DNA from 2 places in the Streptomyces sp. NPDC002520 genome. Region 2 is predicted to be linked to the other one. Evidence: riboswitches for the same ligand, from Rfam matches in the RefSeq annotation. Region 2 holds a riboswitch; the other holds the start of a gene.

Region 1 (4,088 bases), on a different contig from region 2:
AGACGGACGTACGCCCAGGAGATGGGCAGGATGCCCGCGCTGCCCCAGGGCGCCGCCGAGATCGGGCCCACGCCCGTCTCCGGGCCGGCGGACGGCTGCAGCGGGTGGTTCGGCAGGTACGGCGCCAGGTGCGAGCGGACCGCGACCGGGCCGACGCCGGGGCCGCCGCCACCGTGCGGGATGCAGAACGTCTTGTGCAGGTTCAGGTGCGAGACGTCGCCGCCGAAGTGGCCGGGCTTGGCGAGGCCGACCAGGGCGTTGAGGTTGGCGCCGTCGACGTAGACCTGGCCGCCGGCCTCGTGGACCTGGGCGCAGATGTCGGCGACGTGCTCCTCGAAGACGCCGTGCGTCGACGGGTAGGTGATCATCAGGACCGCAAGCTCGTCGCGGTACTGCTCGATCTTCGCCCGCAGGTCCTCGACGTCGATCTCGCCGTCCTCGGCGGTCTTCACGACGACGACCTTCATGCCGGCCATCACGGCGCTGGCCGCGTTGGTGCCGTGCGCGGAGGACGGGATCAGGCACACGGTGCGCTGCTCGTCACCGTTGGCCCGGTGGTAGCCGCGTACGGCCAGCAGGCCGGCGAACTCGCCCTGGGAACCGGCGTTCGGCTGCAGCGAGACCTTGTCGTACCCGGTGACCTCGGCGAGACGTTCCTCCAGCTCGCGGATGAGGGTCAGGTAGCCCTCGGCCTGCTCGGCGGGCACGAACGGGTGCAGCTGGCCGAACTCGGGCCAGGTGACCGGCTCCATCTCGGTGGTCGCGTTGAGCTTCATGGTGCAGGAGCCCAGCGGGATCATGCCGCGGTCGAGCGCGTAGTCGCGATCGGCCAGCTTGCGCAGGTAGCGCAGCATCGCGGTCTCGGAGCGGTGCTCCTGGAAGACCGGGTGGGTCATGTAGTCGTCGGTGCGCAGGAGCGCCTCGGGCAGCGCCTCCGCGGCGCCCGCGTCGAGCGCCTCGACGTCGCCCTCGACACCGAAGGCGGCGAACACGGCGGCCAGCTGGGCGCGGTTGGTGGTCTCGTCGCAGGCCAGAGAGACGTGGTCGGCGTCGACGAGGTGCAGGTTCACCCCGTTCTCCAGGGCGGCGGCGACGACCTCGGCGGCCTGGCCGGGCACGCGCGCGGTGAGGGTGTCGAAGTAGGCGCCGTGGACGATCTCGACGCCGCCCGCCTTCAGACCCTCGGCGAGGAGGGTGGCGTAGCGGTGGGTGCGCCACGCGATGGTCCGCAGGCCCTCCGGGCCGTGGTAGACGGCGTACATGCCGGCCATGACGGCGAGCAGCACCTGCGCGGTGCAGATGTTGCTGGTGGCCTTCTCACGGCGGATGTGCTGCTCACGGGTCTGCAGCGCGAGACGGTAGGCCTTGTGGCCGTCGGCGTCGACGGAGACGCCCACGAGGCGGCCGGGCAGGCTGCGGGCGAACTTCTCGTGCACCGCCATGTAGCCCGCGTGCGGACCGCCGAAGCCCATCGGCACGCCGAAGCGCTGGGTCGTGCCGACCGCGATGTCCGCGCCCAGCTCGCCCGGCGAGGTCAGCAGGGTCAGCGCCAGCAGGTCGGCGGCGACCGTGACCAGGGCGCCGAGCTCGTGCGCCTGGGCGATGACCGGCTTGAGGTCGCGCACGGCACCGGAGGCGCCCGGGTACTGCAGGAGCACGCCGTTGATCTCACGGGCGGCGATGTCGGCCGGGATGCCCTCGCTGAGGTCGGCGACGACGACCTCGACACCGGTCGGCTCGGCACGCGTCTCTATGACGGCGACGGTCTGCGGCAGCGTGTCCGCGTCGACCAGGAACAGGCCCTTCTTGTTCTTGCCCATGCGCCGGGACAGCGCCATCGCCTCGGCGGCGGCCGTGCCCTCGTCGAGCAGGGAGGCACCGGAGGTCGGCAGGCCGGTGAGGTCGGCGACCGTCGTCTGGAAGTTCAGCAGGGCCTCCAGCCGGCCCTGGGAGATCTCCGGCTGGTACGGCGTGTAGGCCGTGTACCAGGCGGGGTTCTCCATGACGTTGCGCAGGATGACGGGCGGCGTGAAGGTCCCGTAGTAGCCGAGCCCGATCATCGAGCCGAGCACCTGGTTGCGGTCGGCGAGCGAGCGCAGCTCGGCGAGCACCTCGGCCTCGGTGCGGGCGCCCGGAAGGTCCAGGGCCTCGGCGTTCTTGATCACATCCGGGACCGCGGCGGCGGTCAGCTCGTCGAGCGAGCCGTAGCCGACGTGCGCGAGCATCTTGGCCCGCGCCTCCGGGTCGGGCCCGATGTGGCGCTGCTCGAAGGGGGTGCCCGCTTCGAGCTCGGAGAGCGGAATGCGATGGGCGGTCATGTGCGGAGGCCTCCTGGTCTGTGCGACCTGCGAGGGGCACCACGGCGCGGGTGCCCGGACGGCCTCCCCCTCTGTCATCTCAAACCTGAGAGCTTCACCGGGCACACTGAAGGCCCGGCTTTCACCGTCGGTGAGAGCGGGAGCCGTCGGCGCCCGCCCTGCTTTCCAGAGTGACCTCGTCCGTGCGGTACGGGGGCCTGAGAGATTCCGGGGAGGAGTTGCTCCTTCGGCGCCTCCGACTGCTCGGAGGACTCTCCCGCACGGGGTCAGCAGCCGTTGTCAGACTACCAGCGAGGTCAATGCTCGCGGCCTCGAGTGGCCGCCTCCCTGAATCTGCTCTTTTGTAGTGCTTACGGATGAGTTGCGACCAAGTGGAGGGAGAGGGACCGTGCAGACCGACATCGATCCGCGCAACCTGATCGGCCGCAAGGCGTTCGACCGCAATGGCACCAAGATAGGCACCATCGACGAGGTGTACCTCGACGACGCCACAGGTGTGCCGGAGTGGGCCGCCATACGCACCGGTCTGTTCTCCCGGGACGCCTTCGTCCCGCTGGAGCCCAGCGAGCTGATCGAGGGCACCCTCAGAGTCCCCTTCGACCGCGCGCTCATCAAGGACGCCCCCGACTTCGGCGTGGGCCGCCACCTCTCCCCCGAGCAGGAACTCCAGCTCTACCACCACTACGGCCTGGACGTGGGCGCCCCTCCCTCACCCCCGGACCACGACTTCGGCAAACTGGCCGGAACGGAGGAGAGCTGAGAACCGGAACGGAGCAGAGCTGACAAAGGCCTCCGGAACCTTGCCGACTCCGTTGGCCGCAGCCCCCCAAGGCGCGGGGAACCGCACGCCAGGCCCCCACGCACCCGCACCCGCACCCGGCTGCCGACCTTCACCCCCCTAAACATCCGTCTCCACCCCACCCCCCACCAGTGGCAGCGGATCCGCCCCCGCCAAGTCAGGATCGTCGACCCGAAACGTCCGTACACGCCCCGGCTCCGAGTCCGGCGTCTCGAACCGCACGGTGACCCGGCCCAGCCCGCTGCCCTGCACCCAGCCGTGCCCGTACTCGGCGTGCCGGACGTCGTGTCCGGCACTGTAGTGCCGCTCGGCGGGCTCCGGCGGCTCCTCCACCGGCTCCGGAGCCGCCTCCTCCGGCTCGGTGGGCCGCAGAGCGCCCGCCGTCTGCGCGAACAGGTCCTCCTGCGTGTAGTCGGCGAGCCCGGAGACGCCCACGCCGAGCAACCGCACCCCGCCCGTGGTGTCCACGGACTCCAGCAGCCGTGCGGCCGCCTCCCGGATCACCGCCGGGTCGTCCGTGGGGCCTCTGAGCGTCTCGGAGCGGGTCAGTGTCGAGAAGTCGTACCTCCGCACCTTCAGCACGATGGTGCGCCCGGACAGGCCCGCCCCGCGCAGCCGCCCCACGCACCGGTCGGCGAGCCGCTGCACCTCCATCCCGACCCGCAGCCGGTCGTGGATGTCCACGTCGTAGGTGTCCTCGACCGACACCGACTTGGCCTCCCGCTCGGCCACCACGGGCCGGTCGTCGCGCGCCAGCGCCATGGCGTACAGGGCGTGTCCGTGCGCCTTGCCGAGCATCCGGACCAGTTCGTCCTCGCCCGCCTCGGCCAGCTCCTCGACGGTGGTGATCCCGGCCCGCCGCAAGTGGTCCCCGGTGGCCGGCCCGACCCCCGGCAGGGTCCGCACCGACATCGGTCCGAGCAGGTCCCGCTCGGTCCCGGGCCGGATGAGCACGAGGCCGTCGGGCTTGG
Region 2 (4,088 bases):
CGGCGGCGACCAGACCCGCGAAGTGGGCCATGTCGACCCACAGGTACGCCTCGACCTCGTCGGCGATCCGGCGGAACTCGGCGAAGTCCAGCTGCCGCGGGTACGCCGACCAGCCGGCGATGATCACCTTGGGGCGGTGCTCCTTGGCGAGCCGCTCGACCTCGGCCATGTCGACCAGGCCGGCCTCGTCCACGTGGTAGGCGACCACGTTGAACTGCTTGCCCGAGAAGTTCAGGCGCATGCCGTGGGTCAGGTGGCCGCCGTGCGCGAGGTCCAGGCCGAGGATCGTGTCCCCGGGCTGGGCCAGCGCGAACAGCGCCGCCTGGTTGGCGGAGGCGCCGGAGTGGGGCTGCACGTTGGCGTACTCGGCGCCGAACAGCTCCTTGATCCGGTCGATGGCGATCTGCTCGGCGACGTCGACGTGCTCGCAGCCGCCGTAGTACCGGCGACCCGGGTAGCCCTCGGCGTACTTGTTCGTCAGGACCGAGCCCTGGGCCTCCATCACCGCGATCGGCGCGAAGTTCTCGGAGGCGATCATCTCCAGCGTCGACTGCTGGCGGACCAGCTCTGCGTCGACCGCGGCGGCGATCTCCGGGTCCAGCTCGTGCAGGGGGGTGTTCAGGACAGTCATGCGGTTACGACTCCTCAGCCGGCGGTCTCGGCGTTGTACTCGTCGGCGGAGAGCAGGTCGGCCGGCTCCTCCGTGACGCGGACCTTGAACAGCCAGCCACCCTCGAAGGGGGCGGAGTTCACCAGCGACGGGTCGTCGACGACGTCCTCGTTGACCTCGGTGATCTCACCGGTGACCGGGGAGTACAGGTCGGAGACGGACTTGGTCGACTCCAGCTCGCCGCAGGTCTCGCCCGCGGTCACCGTGGAGCCGACCTCGGGGAGCTGGGCGTACACGACGTCGCCGAGCGCGTTGGCCGCGAACTCGGTGATGCCGACCGTCGAGACGCCGTCCTCGGCGGCCGACAGCCACTCGTGCTCCTTGCTGTAGCGCAGCTGCTGCGGGTTGCTCATGGCCTGAATTCTCCTGTACGCGGGAAAGTGCTGGTCGACGGGGGAGTACGGAAAGTGCTGATGAGCAGGCGAAATGTGGGCAGGGTCACGTGATCGTCACGCGACCGGGCCTCAGCCTGCTGGCGCCCTGGGGCCAGTGTCTACTTCTGGCGCTTGTAGAAGGGCAGCGCCACGACCTCGTACGGCTCGTGGTTGCCGCGGATGTCCACGCCGACGCCCTCCGTGCCCGGCGCCGCGTGCGCCGCGTCGACGTAGGCGATGGCGATCGGCTTGCCCAGGGTGGGGGAGGGGGCGCCGGAGGTGACCTCGCCGATCACCTGGCCCCCGGCGACGACGGCGTACCCGGCGCGCGGGACGCGGCGGCCCTCGGCGATCAGGCCGACCAGGACGCGCGGCGGGTTCTGCTCGGCGCGTGCGGCGGCCTCGGTGAGCGCCTCGCGGCCCACGAAGTCGCCCTCCTTCTCGAACTTCACCACCCGGCCGAGCCCGGCGTCGAACGGCGTGAGCGAGGTGGTCAGCTCATGCCCGTACAGCGGCATGCCCGCCTCCAGGCGCAGGGTGTCCCGGCAGGACAGGCCGCACGGCACCAGGCCGACGCCCTCGCCGGCCTTGGTCAGCGCCTGCCACAGCTCCACGGCGTGCTCCGGCTTCACGAACAGCTCGAAGCCGTCCTCGCCGGTGTAGCCGGTGCGGGCGATCAGCGCGGGAACGCCGGCGACGGTGCCGGGCAGGCCCGCGTAGTACTTCAGGCCGTCCAGGTCGGCGTCCGTGAGGGACTTCAGGATGCCGGAGGACTCGGGGCCCTGGACGGCGAGCAGCGCGTAGGCGTCGCGGTCGTCGCGGACCTCCGCGTCGAAGCCCGCGGCGCGCTCGGTCAGCGCGTCGAGCACCACCTGGGCGTTGGAGGCGTTCGCCACGACCATGTACTCGGTCTCGGCCAGCCGGTAGACGATCAGGTCGTCCAGGATGCCGCCGTCGGCCTGGCAGATCATGGTGTAGCGGGCGCGGCCGACACCGACGGAGGCGATGTTGCCGACGAGCGCGAAGTTCAGCAGGGCGGCCGCCTGCGGGCCTGTCACCGTGATCTCGCCCATGTGCGAGAGGTCGAAGAGGCCCGCCTTCGTGCGTACCGCGACGTGCTCGTCACGCTCGGAGCCGTAGCGCAGCGGCATGTCCCAGCCGGCGAAGTCGGTCATGGTCGCACCGAGCGAGCGATGGACGGCGTCCAGCGCGGTGTGACGGAGTTCGGTACTGCTCATCGGTCGGTCGTCTCCCAAGGCAGAGGGGCGAGGAGGTTCCTCCCCATCTGTCATCGGAACCTGAGAGGTTCGCCATGACCACCGACTTGGAAAAGTCGCAGGTCAGGACTTGCACCTTGGGTGGAGCCACTGTCGCAGCGGCCCGCTTTTCAGATGTGCCTCGCCCGCGCGGTAACGGTGCCTGAGAGATTCAAGGGAGGGACTTGCTCCTTCGGCGCCCCAGCGAAGGCTGCTGGGAACTCTCCCGCGCGGATTCAAACGGCCGGTATGCAGTTGGCGGGCACATCATTGCACGCCACACCCCGAGCCGTCAGGGCCGCATCTGTAACCGAGCTGTGGCACTACGCGCACCGAACCACTGGACACCGCGCATTACCTTCTCTTTACATTTGACGGGCAGGGGGCATGCCCCGAGCCCAGCAGGGGAGGACGAACACGGTGAACAGGACCACGGCCTACGCCACCAGCACCGGCATCGCGGTGTCCAAGCAGCCCTCCGCCCCCGCCGTCGAGCGCGGCTCCGGCCGCCCGGCCCCCGTCGTCCGCGACCTGCGCGAGCGCGCCGGCCACAGCCCGCACGCCCTGCACTTCGGCCCGCAGGACCTGGTGGTGATCACCGGCCTGCCCGGCAGCGGGAAGTCCACCCTGATGCGGCGCGCGGTCCCCGGCCACCGGATCGACTCCCAGGACACCCGCGAGCGCTGGGACGCCCGGACCCCCCGTTTCCTCCCGTACGCGCTCTACCGCCCCCTGGTCCGCCTCTCCCACTACGCCGGGCTGCGCCGCTCCCTCGCCACCGGCGAGGGAGTCGTCGTGCACGACTGCGGCACCCAGGCCTGGGTGCGCGCCTGGCTGGCCCGCGAGGCCCGCCGCCGCGGCGGCACCCTGCACCTGCTCCTCCTCGACGTCACCGCCTCCGCCGCCCGGGAGGGCCAGCGCGAGCGCGGCCGGGGCGTGTCCCGCTACGCCTTCCGCCGCCATCGCGGTGCGACCGACCGGCTGCTGCGCGCGGTGCGACGAGGCGAGCTGCCGGCCGGCTGCGGCTCGGCGGTGCTGCTGGACCGGCCGGCGGCGGACGTCCTGCGGCGGATCGTGTTCACAGGGTGAGGCCGGTCACCGGCACCGGATAGCCTTTGGCACCACAGCACGGTTCCCAGCAGGCGGTAGGCACATGGACTTCCCGGCGGACGTTCCCGCGGACTTCCCGGCACAGGCGCACCCCCACCCGCACGGCGGTTGGCCCGGCAACGAACTGGAGGAGGTGCTCTCCGCCTCCTTGGGCGTCCCCTCCGCGGGCGGCCGGATCGTCGAGGTCCTGGGCCGCAGCTTCCTCTGGATCCCGCTGCCCAGCGGAGGCGGCCCGCACAGCGGCCCGCTGGACCTGCCCACCCTGGACATCGAAGGCCAGGTGTACGTCCCGGTCTTCAGTTCCGAGGAGCAGCTGCACCAGGCCACCGGCTCCCACATGTCGTACACCATCGCCCCCGCCGTGGAGTTCGCCCGTGGCCTGCCCCCGCAGGTGGGCCTGGCGGTCAACCCGGGCGGCGTGGTCGGCGTACCCCTGCCGCCCGAGGCGGTGGCGGACCTCTGCCGCGCCGGCCGCACCCCCCTGGACGGCCCCGCCTCCGGCGGCCGCGTCCGGCTCTTCGAGCCCGACTGGCAGGACGACCCGGTCGACTTCCTCTCCGCCGCCTCCGCCGAGTTCGCCGCGACCGGCGTCGTCCGCACCGCCCGCCGCTGCCTCGCCGCCATCGAGACGGCCGACCCCGTGATGTTCGTCGGCGTCGAACTCTCCCAGTACGAGGG

The links. Region 2 has a riboswitch for glycine ahead of gcvT (glycine cleavage system aminomethyltransferase GcvT). Riboswitches for the same ligand answer to the same signal wherever they lie in the genome.
Region 1: it holds a riboswitch for glycine, as region 2 does, so the genes downstream of both, gcvP (aminomethyl-transferring glycine dehydrogenase) here and gcvT (glycine cleavage system aminomethyltransferase GcvT) in region 2, are expected to answer to the same signal.

What each region holds. Positions count from the first base shown of each region.
Region 1 is NZ_JBSFXG010000065.1:19,574-23,661, forward strand. It holds gene gcvP (aminomethyl-transferring glycine dehydrogenase) at 1-2,318, opposite strand, end outside; glycine riboswitch at 2,494-2,587, opposite strand; gene ACWD5D_RS43245 (PRC-barrel domain-containing protein) at 2,707-3,078, shown strand; partial or broken gene ACWD5D_RS43250 (DNA polymerase IV) at 3,000-4,088, opposite strand, start outside.
Region 2 is NZ_JBSFXG010000042.1:7,815-11,902, forward strand. It holds gene glyA (serine hydroxymethyltransferase) at 1-631, opposite strand, end outside; gene gcvH (glycine cleavage system protein GcvH) at 646-1,023, opposite strand; gene gcvT (glycine cleavage system aminomethyltransferase GcvT) at 1,164-2,282, opposite strand; glycine riboswitch at 2,320-2,441, opposite strand; glycine riboswitch at 2,442-2,539, opposite strand; gene ACWD5D_RS37555 (AAA family ATPase) at 2,688-3,389, shown strand; gene ACWD5D_RS37560 (enhanced serine sensitivity protein SseB) at 3,454-4,088, shown strand, end outside.